4 regions of the Arthrobacter sp. 754 genome follow, and region 4 is predicted to be linked to each of the others. Evidence: riboswitches for the same ligand, from Rfam matches in the RefSeq annotation. Region 4 holds a riboswitch; each other region holds the start of a gene.
What was found. A riboswitch is a leader RNA that binds a small molecule or an ion and turns the genes downstream of it on or off. The one in region 4 is predicted to bind S-adenosylmethionine.

Region 1 (3,422 bases), on a different contig from region 4:
ACACGTCGTCGTCGGCCCTGGCCCTGAAACTGACCGACGCCCCGGCGGGCAGCTGGATCATCGACACCCCTGGCATCCGCTCGTTTGGCCTGGCCCACGTGGACCCGGACCGGATCCTGCGGTCTTTCCCGGACCTGGAGCCGGGCACTGATGCCTGCGAACGCGGCTGCAAGCACAACGCCGCCGCCGTCAACTGCGGAGTGGACGCGTGGGTGGCCGCCGGCAACGCGGGCCCAACCGGACCGGCCCGGCTCGCATCGCTGAGGCGGCTGCTGGGCGCAGATCCGCGGCTGGAAGGCCAGGAAACCAAGGAACTGGGCAGCATCAGCTAGCTGCTGGACGCCCACCTCCCCGGCTCAGCAGCCGGAAGACGGTAGTTTGTAACCATGATCCAACCCGCTTCGAGCTACAACGATGACCTGCGCCTGGCCCATGTGCTGGCCGATTCCGTGGATGACCAGACCATGAGCCGCTTCAAGGCACAGGACCTGCACATCGAGACCAAGCCTGATCTGACGCCGGTCACCGACGCGGACAAAGCCGCCGAGGAAGCCATCCGCGGCCAGCTCTCCCGCTCGCGTCCCCGCGACGCCGTGCTCGGGGAGGAATTCGGCAGCTCCGGTCACGGGTCCCGACGCTGGATCATTGATCCGATTGACGGCACCAAGAACTTTGTCCGGGGCGTTCCGGTCTGGGCAACGCTGATCGCCCTCGTAGACGAAGGCGAACCGGTGGTGGGAGTGGTCAGTGCACCCGCCTTGGGGAAGCGCTGGTGGGCGGCCAAAGGCGCCGGTGCCTACATGGGCCGGTCGCTCGCGGCCGCCACCCGGCTCCGTGTCTCGGACGTCTCCAAGCTGTCAGATGCCTCACTCTCCTATTCGAGCCTGGGCGGCTGGAAGCAGCGCGGCAACCTCGATGACTTCCTGGGCCTGACCGAGGACGTCTGGCGCACGCGCGCGTTCGGCGATTTCTGGTCCTACTGCATGGTGGCCGAAGGTTCCGTGGACATCGCCTGCGAGCCTGAGCTGAACCTGTACGACATGGCTGCGCTGGTCCCCATTGTGGTGGAAGCCGGCGGCCGCTTCACCTCGCTCGAAGGCGTGGACGGGCCGTTCGGCGGCAACGCCCTGGCCACGAACTCCATCCTGCACTCCGAGGTCCTCAAGCGGTTGAATCCGGATCTGGACGATCTCCTCTAGTCCGGTTCAGGAGCCTTTTTCCGAACATTCGACGGCGGGCGCCTCCTCAAGGGGGCGTCCGCCGTCGTATCTTCGGACAAAGCAGGGACCACCCAAATGCGCGTAACAAAGCCCTTAACATTCGTCCGGGCTTTTTCCCGGCCGAGGAGATGTCCTACGCTCTTAACAGGTCACGAGTGCCAGCGCTAAACCCCGGTTTGCTGGCCGGCAACCCTCCATTCGCGGTGGGGTGCCCCGGGTGACGACCAGGCCGGTCCGGAACGGACCCGGCAAGCGCGGATTCCCGGCCACCGGGCGTCCTTTCAAAGTGAGGTCTCCGTGACAACTGCCACTGTCTCCCCCCATGCCGTTTCCCCTGTTCGCACACCCAACTCCGCTTTCGGCGATCCGTTCGCCATCGCCGGGCGCCCCCTGTCCGCCGTCACCGGCGCTGAAATCCAGGCGCCGCTGATCCAGGGCGGCCACATCCGTTACGCCAACCTGGATTACGGCGCATCGGCACCGGCCCTCTCCGTGGTGTCCGCCTACCTGAACGAGATCCTGCCGTTCTACGCCAGCGTCCACCGCGGCGCCGGCTATGCCTCGCAGATCAGCACCTCGGTCTACGAGAACTCCCGGAACGTCGTGCGTAGCTTTGTGGGCGGCCGCCCGGACGACTCCGTGATCTTCACCCGGAACACCACGGACTCGCTGAACCTGCTGGCCGGCTGCCTTCCGCTGACGGATGGACGGCCAACCGGCGATGTGCTTTACCTCGACATCGAACACCACGCCAACCTCCTGCCGTGGCAGGGTGTCCCGCACCGCAGCGTCGTCGCCGCCGACACGATCGCGGGGACCATCGCGGCGCTCCGTGCCGAATTTGAGCAGGGAAGCGTCAGCCTCCTCGCCGTCACGGGCGCATCCAATGTCACCGGCGAAATTCTCCCCATCAGAACCCTGGCCACCTTGGCCCACGAGTTCGGGGCCCGGATTGTGGTGGACGCCGCCCAGCTCGCTCCGCACCGCCGGATCAACATCACCGCTGACAGTATCGACTACGTGGTCTTCTCCGGCCACAAGCTCTATGCCCCGTTCGGCGCCGGTGTGCTGGTGGGCCGGACGGACTGGCTCGACGCCGGCAAGCCCCACCTCGCCGGCGGCGGCGCCGTCCGTGAGGCACGGCTCGACGGCGTCAGCTGGGCCACGGGCCCCGCCCGGCACGAGGGCGGCTCCCCCAACGTCCTGGGTGCGGCCACGCTGGCCCGCGCTACCCAGGTGCTCGCATCACTGGATCAGGAACGCTGGCACGCCCACGAATCAGCCATCAGGGCTTTCCTGGTGGAAGGACTGCAGAAAATCGACGGCGTCACTGTCCACCAGATCTTCTCAGACACGGACGCCGAAACCGGCACCATCGGCGTCGTGAACTTCTCAGTTGCCGGCTACGATGCGGGACTGGTGGCTGCCTATCTTTCGGCCGAGCACGGCGTCGGCCTCCGGGATGGCCGCTTCTGCGCGCACCCGCTGCTGAAGCGCCTCGGACTTCCCTCGGGATCGCTGCGGGCGAGCTTTGGAGTGGGGTCCCGGCTTGAGGACGCACAGCGACTGCTGGCCGGCATTGAGCAGCTCCGAAGCACGGGCCTCGGTTGGGATTACGTGGTGGATTCAGGTCGCTGGGTTCCGGCCAACGACACCCGCACGTACCCGGAGTGGGCGCCGAACACACCCGGCACCGCCGGTGCGGCACCGTGCCTTGATGACTGAGCTTTCCTGATCAGCAGGCCACGATCAGGCGGCTGCGGTCCCATGCGGTAAATTCGAAGGATACCCATGGGCATCAGTTGAAGGAGGCCGCACGTGGCACGGGGTGGCCCCAGGCTTGACCACAGCCGCCGCCGGGAGCTCGGCCAGAGCTTCGAGGCTGGCGGGGAACACTACCAGCGGGTACGCCCCGGCTACCCCGGCGAATCAGCGGACTGGCTGATCCCGGCCGGGGCCAGGGACGCCGTGGACGTCGGCGCCGGCACGGGCAAGTTCACCGCCCTCCTGCTGGAACGCGGCCTCACGGTCTCAGCGGTGGACCCCTCCGGGGACATGCTTGAACAGCTGCGCGCCCAATACCCTGAGGTGTCCATAATCCAAGGGACAGCAGAGGCGACAGGGCTCCCGGACTCTGCGTTCGACGTCGTCAGCGTTGCGCAGGCGTGGCACTGGTGCGATCCGCTGCCCGCTAGCACGGAA
Region 2 (3,422 bases), on a different contig from region 4:
CATGCGGGTGGTGGCGTCGTCGTCTCCCGCAGTGATGAAGCCGGACGGGTCCGCCTCGCCGATGTTGGAGAAAAGGCTGATGATGCGGCACTCGTCGACGTCGTGCATCGGGTCAACGTAGGGGACCTGGGTGTGCGGCTTGACGCTCTGCAGTGAATCGCACAGCTCGTTGACTGCGGCAACATTTGGATCGTAACGGCGGTTCAGGAGCTGTTCGCGGAATGATTCGGGTGCCAGGGCTGTCATGAAGGGCAATGTCTCCTGCGGGGATCGGTGCTGCTGCCAATCCGGAAAATGGGCGCGTGGTGGGCACGCCAAGTCCGGGGTGGTTTGAAATGTGTTGTGGACCGATTCCTGGTCGGTCTCTATCAGTTTAGCAAGCCCCGCAAAATGCAGGGCCCGTCCCGGGCCTTCCCGTGACGGAAGGCACAGGACGGACCCTGCAGCTGGATCGAAAAAACTACCAGAGACGCTTGGTGGCGCGGCGGGCGCCCTCGCCCAACGCCTCCAGCTTGGCCCACGCAATCTGCGGGTGGACGCGCCCGCCCAGGCCGCAGTCGGTGGAGGCGATGACATGCTCCCTGCCCACCAGCTCGGCGAAACGGACAATCCGGTCCGCGACGAGGTCCGGGTGCTCCACCACGTTGGTGGCATGTGACACGACGCCGGGGATGATGACCTTGCCCTCGGGCAGCTTGGTCTCCTCCCAGACCCGCCATTCGTGCTCGTGGCGGACGTTGCCGGCCTCAAAGGAGTACGCACCGGCGTTGACCTGCAGCACCGAGCCGACGATGTCCCCGAACGGGATGTCCGTGGTGTGCGGGCCGTGCCAGGAACCCCAGCAGACGTGGAGGCGGATCTGTTCCTGGGGCAGGTCACGCAGGGCCCAGTTGGTGGCCTCGACCCGCAGCTGGATGAACTTGAGGTAGTCCTCCAGGGTGGGTTCCGGGTTGATCTGGTCCCAGCTTTCCGCGAGGGAAGGATCGTCGAGCTGGACTGTCAGGCCGGCGTCGATAATGGCCTTGTATTCCTCCCGCATCACGTCAGCGCAGGCGTAGAGCAGCTCCTCATCGGACTTGTAGTACTCGTTGGCCACGCGGGCACAGGAGCCGGGGGACAGGGAGGCCACAAAACCCTGGGTGAGGCTTGCGGCGGCAAGTCCTTTTTTCAGGTTGGTGACATCGGAGTTCACCAGGTCCTGGCCGGTGTAGGTCAGGGGCCCGGTGATCTTCGGCTGGGAAACGCTCTTGCGGTGCGCCAGGATGCCCGAGGATGGATCGGTGTAGGCGTCGTTGAAAGCCAGCCGATCGCGGCGGTCCGGGAACGAGGTCAGCACAATGTGCCCCGGCGACGAGCGGTGCACGGTGGCGTCCTTCCACCGGTCCACATCTGTGGGTTCCAGGCCGCCGAGCCGCGCGAACGAGTAGTTCCACCAGGCGCCGTAGTCGACTGAAGTGGACATGGTGTGCCCGTATTCGCCGTCGTTGGGAATGTCCACCCCCACGTCTTTCTGCCGCTGGACGACGTCCACCACCGAGGACTCGAGCAGTTCGAGGAATTCCGGGGTAATGCCTTCGGTCTCCTTCGCGGCGTTGGCGGCGATCAGCTCCGGCGTGCGGGGCAGGGAACCTGCGTGGGTAACCTGGATGTGGTCAGTGTTAAGCGACATGGGGAATTTTCCTTTCCATCGGTCCTGGCAGTAGCACCTGCGCCGGCAGGTTTGTCCTGCTCAAACGCGGTTGCTGCGGCGTCAACGATCCAGGTCTCTCGGCCGCTCCGGATGGGTACTCTCACTTAATGGCATCTGCAGGGCCCGGGCAAGTCCGGGCCGGATTGTTTCGTGTGTGAACCCCGCCAGGCCGAACGAGTGGAGAAACCCCGGCGTCGGCTAAACTTGGGTGGTAAGAGCCCCGAACTCTTGCGTGGCAGGGCGTCCTAACCGTTCCCGCCAGGCTGTTGCCTTCGGGGCATTCTCATGAACGGCGCCGGCCTTTGATGACCCTCCCGCGAATAAGCGGATGGGGCACCCGGAGTGCGGCCCGAACGAATGGGGGAGGATCCCATGCCAGCAATCGTGATCGTAGGAGCCCAGTGGGGCGACGAAGGAAAAGGCAAGGCCACAGACCTCTTGGGTGGCCGTGTCGACTACGTCGTTAAGCCCAATGGCGGCAACAATGCCGGGCATACCGTCGTCGTAGGCGGTGAGAAGTATGAGCTCAAGCTCCTTCCGGCCGGCATCCTCAGCCCCAACGCGGTTCCCATCATCGGAAACGGCTGCGTGGTGAACCTCGAGGCCCTGTTCGAGGAAATCGATGGCCTGGAGGCCAGGGGTGCGGACACGTCCAAACTGCGTGTTTCCGCCAACGCCCACCTGGTGGCGCCTTACCACCAGGTGCTGGACAAGGTCACGGAGCGCTTCCTCGGCAGCCGCGCCATCGGCACCACCGGCCGCGGCATCGGCCCGGCCTACATGGACAAGGTGGCCCGCCTGGGCATCCGCGTCCAGGACGTCTTTGACGAATCCATCCTCCGCCAGAAGGTGGAAGGCTCGCTGCGCCAGAAGAACGAACTCCTGGTCAAGGTCTACAACCGCCGGGACATCGAGGTGGAGGAGATCGTCAGCTACTTCCTCTCCTTCGCCGAGCGCCTGCGCCCGCTGGTCATCGACAGCACCTTTGTCCTGAACAAGGCGCTGGACGAGGGCAAGGTGGTGCTCATGGAGGGCGGCCAGGCCACCTTCCTGGACGTGGACCACGGGACGTACCCGTTTGTCACGTCCTCGAACCCGACGGCGGGCGGCGCGTCAGTGGGTTCGGGCATCGGCCCTACCCGCATCTCCCGCTCGATCGGCATCATCAAGGCCTACACCACCCGCGTCGGTGCCGGACCGTTCCCCACGGAACTGTTCGACGAGATGGGCATGTACCTGCAGAAGACCGGCGGTGAGTTCGGCGTCAACACCGGCCGCCCGCGCCGCTGCGGCTGGTACGACGCCGTCCTGGCCCGCCACGCTTCCCGCGTCAACGGCTTCACGGACTACTTCGTCACCAAGCTGGACGTCCTGACCGGGATCGAGCAGATCCCGGTGTGCGTTGCCTACGACGTCGACGGCGTCCGGCACGACGAAATGCCCATGACGCAGACCGAATTCCACCACGCCGTGCCCATCTTCGAGTATTTCGAGGGCTGGAAAGAGGACATCACCGGCGCCCGCACCCTGGAGGACCTTCCGGAGAACGCGCGGAACTACGTGCTTGCCCTGGAGAAGCTTTCCGGTACGCGGTTCTCCGCGATCGGCGTCGGTCCGGACCGCGACCAGACCATCGTGGTCAACGACCTCATCAAGGACTAAAGTCCACACACGTACGACGCCGGCGGGTCACCTGAAAGGGTGGCCCGCCGGCGTCGTTGGTTAAGTCGCG
Region 3 (3,422 bases), on a different contig from region 4:
CTCCTACCTGAGGGCACAGCCGGACGTCTCCGGTTTTGTCTGGTTCAACCTGAACAAGGAGACCGACTGGCGGATCAACAGCAGTGCCGCGTCGGCATCTGCCCTCTCCTCGGCGCTGGCCGCCCGCCGCTAAGGCGGCGTATCAGATCTGCTTGAGCGCCTGTTCCAGATCGCCGATGAGATCGTCCACGTCCTCCAGGCCAACCGAAAGCCGCACGACGCCGTCGCTAAGCCCGATGGCGGCCCGGCCTTCGGGGCCCATGGCGCGGTGGGTGGTGGTGGCCGGATGGGTGATCAGGGACTTGGCATCGCCCAGGTTGTTGGAGATATCGATGATCCGCAGCCCGTCCAGCAGCGCAAAGGCGGCGTCCTTGCCCGAGCGGCCGCCCGTCGTCGCAAGTTCCAGTGTGAGAACGGTGCCACCGGCCTTCATCTGCTTGGCGGCCAGCTCGTACTGCGGGTGCGACTTCAGCAGGGGGTATTTGACCCAGCTGACGGCGGGCTGCTGTTCGAGCCATTCGGCGAGCCGCAGCGCGGACGCGGACGAGTGGTTCACGCGCAGCGCCATGGTTTCCAGGCCTTTGGTCAGCACCCAGGCGTTGAACGCGGACAGCGCGGGTCCCGTGTGGCGCATCAGCTGCTTGACCGGACCGTCGATGAATTCCCTGGTCCCGAGGATGGCACCGCCCAGCACCCGGCCTTGGCCGTCAATGTGCTTGGTGCCGGAGTAGACAATGACATCCGCGCCGAACTGGCCGCAGCGCTGCAGCAGGGGAGTGGCAAAAACGTTGTCGACGACGACGGTGGCCCCGGCCGCGTGCGCCAGCTCGCTGACCGCGGCAATGTCCACGATTTCCTGCATGGGGTTCGATGGCGATTCGAAGAAAACGGCCGTGGTGGGCTCGGACAGGGCTTCGCGCCACTGGTCCAGGTCAGGGCCGTCCACGAACACCGTCTCCACGCCCCAGCGCGGCAGGATTTCGTTCAGGATCACAAAGCACGAGCCGAACAGTGAGCGGGCGGCAACCACCCGGTCCCCGGCTGCCAGCAGCGCACCCAGGGCTGTGAAGACAGCGGACATGCCGGACGCCGTCGCGAAGCACGCCTCGGTTCCCTCCAGCAGGCGGAGCCGTTCCTGGAAGGTGGCAACGGAGGGGTTGCCGTAGCGGGAGTAGACGAAGCGTTCGTCCTCGCCTGTGAAGGCGCGTTCGGCTGCGGCGGCCGACTCGTAGACGAAGCCCGAGTTCAGGAACACCGGCTCGGTGGTCTCCTGGAAGTTGGTGCGGTCCAGCCCGCCGCGGACGGCCTGGGTGTCAGGGCTCCAGCCGGCGGCATCTTTGTTGAAGGTCACTTATTTGCTTCCGAGGTTGGTGGGCAGGCCGCGGTTCTTCCAGCCGTTGACGGTTCGCTCGCCGTAGCGGTCGGGCTCGCCTTCGAAACCCTCCAGGACATTGAAGGAGGTAAAGCCGGCCTGTGTCGCGGCGATGGCGGCAGCGATGGACCGCTGGCCGGAGCGGCAGAGGAAAATGAGCTCGGTGGTTGGGTCCTCCGGGGCCTGCTGGGTCAGGTCGGTGAGGAAATCCGGGTTGGGGATCCCGCCGGGGAACGTCCACTGGATAAACAGGGGGTCGTTGTCAGTGGCCTTGGTGTCCGGGATGCCGATGTGGGCCCATTCGCCTTCGGTGCGGACGTCCACCAGGATGGCGCCCTGCTCCAGCTTGGCCCAGGCTTCCAGCGGGGTGAGGTCTCCGGCGTAGCTCATGCGTGGCCCTCGCCGTCGAAGTCGAGGTCGTCGCCCGATTCAAGGTCTTCAACAGCGGTGGCGACGGCGGCATCCGCGCTCGCGATCGCCGTCGGGAGGATGAGTGCCTGGGCAACAATCACGCTGCTGCCGTTGAATGTGGCGGCCGGGCTGCCGTGCAGGACGTACCCCTCGGCCAAGGCGGTGGAAATCCGTTCACAGAAAGCCTTGTCGTCCGGCCCCGTGATGAGCCGGTAGGACAATCTTTCTTCGGGGGCAGGTGCGTCGGACACGACGGAACTCCTTCTTTCACGCTTGCAGCTCGAATGGGTCGATATGCCGAGTATTCACCTGAGGCACCCCGCCGCGAAAGGGAGGGTTGCCGACCGGCCAGTCAGGGCTTGGCGCCGGTTCTCATTACTCCCCAAAAACGTAACATCCGGCCCGCCCGGCCGCACCGCCGCCGTCGTCATGTTCCGTAACCAAGCCGGACTTTCGTAACCTGCGCGTGCTTCTCCCCCTCACCATCCGGGCGGGACAATCAGGCCATGGCGGACAGCAGGAACCAAAGGGCGGGGGGAACCCGGGTACGGCGGCTGGCCGCGGCCCTGTGCGGAGCTTCGATCCTAATGGGCGTGGCCGGCTGCCGGGATGTTCCGGGTCCGCCGCCTTGCCTGCCGCCGGCCTACAGCGTCACGCCGTCGGAAGCGCGGCCGGGAGACCAGGTCACGGTCAGCGCGCAGGACACCACGTGCGATGCCCGCTACGGCGCGGACGCCAAGGTCCAGGTGACGGTTCGGGACGCTGCCGGAATCAACGTGCTGGAGGGACTTGCTCCGATGACCGACGACGGCGGTTTCACTTTCGTGTTTACCGTTCCGGCGGGAATGGCCGCCGGGAACGCCGGGGTCACCGCCTACCCCTACGCCTTGGACTGGTGTGACGACACCGGGGTCAACAACAGGGCGGCATCAGGACTGGAGAGCCTGGTCCGGGTCTCCTGCGTGGAGCGCCTGGTGCCAATGGTTATCCTGGCCGGCTGAGGCCGGTCCTCCTGGCGGCTGACGCGGAGGCGGGGGCGCAAGGCAACGCCCGGACAGGCCTGCGGGGACCGATAGAGTTTCCGCAGGTGGCGCCGGCCGCCATCACTGCAAAGCCGTCCCGGGGGAGGGTCCACACCAGCATGCCGAAAGCCACCGCACTCAGGCGCGTGCCGCCGTCGGCCGCACCCGGACTCCGCAGCCCGCTGACGTCAGCACTTCTTGCGGCCCTGCTCCTGCTGGCCACCCTCCTGTCCAGCCTTCTGCCGGCCGGCGCTGCCGCAGCCGCCCAACCCGGACCGGCCCCGGAGGCAGGAAAGCCGCTGCTGGGCGCTGTCCTTGAGTGGGGCCAGGACTCGGCCGGGTCCTTTGCCGAACGGCTGGGGGCCACCCCCGCGGTGTTCGGCCACGACATCTCCATCCCGTTCCGCGACGCAGAGGCCGACAATCTCCGGCAGTTTTTGGACCAGGCGTCAGCCGTTGGCTCCCACGCAATGTTCACCGTCAAGCCCACCGTTCCGCTCGAACAGATCGACGCGGCGGCGGCCCGGGCGTTCGCTGCTGAGGTCGCCAACGTTTCGGCCGGCTTCCAGGGCACGATGCTGGTGCGCTTCGCCCCGGACATGAACGGCAGCTGGGTT
Region 4 (3,422 bases):
GGTGGTGGCAACGAGGCCATCTTGTTCACAGGCGTAAGAGACGTGATCCATGCGCATGCCCTCATCTTGGCACTTTGTGATGAGGCTCTCAGCTAAGGGTACCCTTACTTGGTTTTGGGCCCTTCCTGGGCCACCATTTCCCCTCCTTCGGCCACGACGGGCAGCAGTGACCATGTTCGTCACAATGCTGTTCCCGGCCCGCAGCCCGTTCCTACACTGAACCGAAGGTGATGAGCGCCAGTACCACGTCAAAGGAGCCGTAAATGTCCCAGGGTTGGTCTTTCGAAACACGCCAGATCCACGCCGGCCAGGAACCTGACACCGCCACCGGTGCGCGGGCGCTGCCCATCTACCAGACGACGTCGTTCGTCTTCCCCAGCGCGGAAAGCGCTGCGAACCGCTTCGCGCTCGCGGAACTGGCACCCATCTATACCCGGATCGGCAACCCCACGCAGGACGCCGTCGAACAGCGGATCGCCAGCCTGGAAGGCGGTCTGGCCGCGCTGCTGCTGAGTTCGGGACAGGCAGCGGAAACCTTCGCCATCCTGAACGTTGCCGAAGCCGGTGACCATATTGTGGCGAGCCCCAGCCTGTACGGCGGCACGTACAACCTGCTGGCGCACACGCTGAAGAAATTCGGCATCTCCGTCACGTTCGTCGACGATCCTGACAACCTGGGCCAGTGGCGGGAAGCCGTCCAGCCGAACACCAAGCTGTTCTTCGGCGAGGTGGTGTCCAATCCCCGCCAGGACGTCCTGGACCTTGAGGGCATCTCCGCGGTGGCGCATGACGCCGGAGTCCCGCTGATCGTGGACAACACCCTGTCCACGCCGTACCTGATCCGGCCCATCGAATGGGGTGCGGACATTGTGGTGCATTCCGCCACCAAGTACCTCGGCGGACACGGCGCCGCGATTGCCGGCGTGATCGTGGATTCGGGCAACTTCGATTTCGGCAAGGACCCGGAGCGGTTCCCCGGGTTCAACACCCCGGACCCCACCTACAACGGCATGGTCTATGCCCGCGACCTGGGCGCAGGCGGTGCCCTCGGCGCCAACCTTTCCTACATCCTGAAGGCCCGCGTCCAGCTGCTCCGGGACCTCGGCTCGGCAGTGTCCCCCTTCAACGCCTTCCTGATCGCCCAGGGCATCGAAACCCTCAGCCTTCGGGTGGAGCGGCACGTCGCCAACGCCACCACTGTGGCGCAGTGGCTCGAGGCAAGGGACGACGTCGAATCCGTCGCCTATGCCGGTCTGCCCTCCAGCCCCTGGTACGGGCGCGGCCGGAAGTACGGGCCCAAGGGAACCGGGGCTGTGGTTTCCTTCACCGTCGCCGGGGGAGCCGAAGCGGGCAAGCGGTTCGTGGACGCCCTGGAGCTCCACTCCCATGTGGCCAACATCGGCGACGTACGCTCTCTGGTCATCCACCCGGCCTCCACCACGCACAGCCAGCTCTCGCCCGAACAGCAGGCCATAGCGGGGGTGGCCCCCGGACTCGTCCGCCTCTCCGTCGGCATCGAGCACATCGATGACATCCTCGCCGACCTCGAAGCCGGCTTCCGTGCGGCCAAAAGCGCGGCGGAAGCAGCCGCGGCGGCAGGTGAGGAGCGGCAGTAGGCATCCGCTGAAGTCACAACCTGTCACAGGCTTAGCGCCAAGCGCCGGCTGTTTCGTACACTCGAAGCAGGTCATGAGTGCCAGCGACAGCCCCGGCTTGCTGGCCGGCAACCCTCCTCCGCGGCGGGGTGCCCCGGGTGAGGACCTGGCCTGCCGGTCAATTGACGGCGGGCAAGCGCGTAGAAAAGGTCCTGCCATGACGATCACGATTTCCCGAACCGCCGCCCCAGGACACGGGGTTGTCCGCTATGCCACCATCGGCGGCCTGCAGCTGGAAGCCGGCGGTTACCTTCCCGACGTCACCCTGGCCTACGAAACCTGGGGCACGTTGAATGCCGACGGATCGAACGCCGTCCTCATCGAGCACGCCCTGACCGGAAGCACCCATGTGACCCGTGGGGACAGCGACGAGGAAGGCTGGTGGGAACAGCTCGCCGGACCCGGCGCGCCGGTGGACACTGACCGGTTCTTTGTGGTCTCCATCAACATCCTCGGCGGATGTTACGGCTCCACCGGACCGTCCTCCGAAGCTCCCGACGGGAAGCCGTGGGGGTCCCGGTTCCCGTTGGTAACACTGCGCGACACCACGGCGGCTGAGGCCCGGCTGGCCGATGCCCTGGGCATCCACAGCTGGTTTGCCGTACTGGGCGGCTCCATGGGCGGGGCGCGCGCCCTGGAATGGGCCGTGACCTACCCTGAGCGTGTGCAGCGCTGCGCCGTCATCTCTGTCGGCGCCGCCAGCACGGCCGAACAGATCGCGTTCGCCCAGGCCCAGACCCTGGCCATCCGCCAGGACGTCAACTTCAATGACGGCGACTATTACGGTGGCCCGCTCCCCGAGGATGGCCTGGCACTGGCGCGGCGCATCGCGCACATCACGTACCGCTCGGCCGCTGAATTCGATGGCCGGTTCGGACGCTCGGCACAGATCGCCGAATCGCCGCTGCAGGCCGAGGCACTGGGGGCGCGCGGCCGTTACCAGGTTGAAAGCTACCTGGACCACCAGGGCAGGAAACTCGTCCGGCGGTTCGACGCCAACAGCTACATCGCCATCACAGACGCTTTGATGAGCCACGATATCTGCCGCGGGCGGGGATCCCTCCACGAGGCGCTCGGGCGCGCCACGGCCAGGTTCTTCGTCGCCGCAGTGGACAGTGACCGGCTCTATTTCCCGTCCCAGTCCCGTGAACTGGCGGATGCCCTGCCTGGCGACGTGGACGTGCACGTGATCGAGGCCCCCATCGGCCATGACGGCTTCCTCACCGAAATCGGCCAGCTCAGCGACCCCCTCCGGCGGCACCTCGCCGGCTGACGAACCGGCCAGGCCCAGGGCGCCTGTGCATTTTTGCAGATAGGGCCTGCATTTTTCGGGGTTGATGTTAAGTCCTGCGCGGAACATACTCTTGGGACCCGGCGATCCGTGGCGCCCGTCATCACGGCCGCCAAAGGCAGGTCCCAGTGGTGTCGATGGCGACGCCGAAGGAGAGTTCAAATGAGCATGGAAAACTCCGCCGGAAGGCGCGTAGTCGAACCCGATGTCAAGGCTTCAGGCCTGAGAAAAGTCGTCACGGCCTCCATGGCCGGCACCGTCGTTGAATGGTACGAATTTTTCCTCTATGCCTCGGCAGCCACCCTGGTGTTCGGCAAAATGTTCTTCCCCAACTCAGGGACAGAGCTGGACGGCATCATCGCCGCGTTCGTCACCTACGCCGTGGGCTTCGTCGCCCGGCCCATCGGCGGCATAGTGTTCGGCCATTTCGGTGACAAGTTCGGCCGCAAGCAGCTCCTCCAGCTGAGCATCATCCT

Region 1: another riboswitch for S-adenosylmethionine. It lies ahead of ABIA70_RS02065 (aminotransferase class V-fold PLP-dependent enzyme); the one in region 4 lies ahead of metX (homoserine O-acetyltransferase MetX).
Region 2: another riboswitch for S-adenosylmethionine. It lies ahead of ABIA70_RS13010 (cobalamin-independent methionine synthase II family protein); the one in region 4 lies ahead of metX (homoserine O-acetyltransferase MetX).
Region 3: another riboswitch for S-adenosylmethionine. It lies ahead of ABIA70_RS20070 (DUF1737 domain-containing protein); the one in region 4 lies ahead of metX (homoserine O-acetyltransferase MetX).

What each region holds. Positions count from the first base shown of each region.
Region 1 is NZ_JBEPSC010000001.1:427,592-431,013, forward strand. It holds gene rsgA (ribosome small subunit-dependent GTPase A) at 1-332, shown strand, start outside; gene hisN (histidinol-phosphatase) at 387-1,199, shown strand; SAM riboswitch class IV at 1,368-1,481, shown strand; gene ABIA70_RS02065 (aminotransferase class V-fold PLP-dependent enzyme) at 1,518-2,945, shown strand; gene ABIA70_RS02070 (class I SAM-dependent methyltransferase) at 3,039-3,422, shown strand, end outside.
Region 2 is NZ_JBEPSC010000004.1:196,352-199,773, reverse strand. It holds gene ABIA70_RS13015 (uracil-DNA glycosylase family protein) at 1-246, opposite strand, end outside; gene ABIA70_RS13010 (cobalamin-independent methionine synthase II family protein) at 461-1,669, opposite strand; SAM riboswitch class I at 1,682-1,787, opposite strand; gene ABIA70_RS13005 (adenylosuccinate synthase) at 2,063-3,352, shown strand.
Region 3 is NZ_JBEPSC010000008.1:75,420-78,841, forward strand. It holds gene ABIA70_RS20055 (glycoside hydrolase family 26 protein) at 1-133, shown strand, start outside; gene ABIA70_RS20060 (O-succinylhomoserine sulfhydrylase) at 143-1,351, opposite strand; gene ABIA70_RS20065 (rhodanese-like domain-containing protein) at 1,352-1,762, opposite strand; gene ABIA70_RS20070 (DUF1737 domain-containing protein) at 1,759-2,034, opposite strand; SAM riboswitch class IV at 2,048-2,163, opposite strand; gene ABIA70_RS20075 (hypothetical protein) at 2,290-2,784, shown strand; gene opgC (OpgC domain-containing protein) at 2,925-3,422, shown strand, end outside.
Region 4 is NZ_JBEPSC010000002.1:701,353-704,774, forward strand. It holds gene ABIA70_RS08595 (VOC family protein) at 1-57, opposite strand, end outside; gene ABIA70_RS08600 (bifunctional o-acetylhomoserine/o-acetylserine sulfhydrylase) at 264-1,616, shown strand; SAM riboswitch class IV at 1,686-1,800, shown strand; gene metX (homoserine O-acetyltransferase MetX) at 1,813-2,928, shown strand; gene ABIA70_RS08610 (MFS transporter) at 3,109-3,422, shown strand, end outside.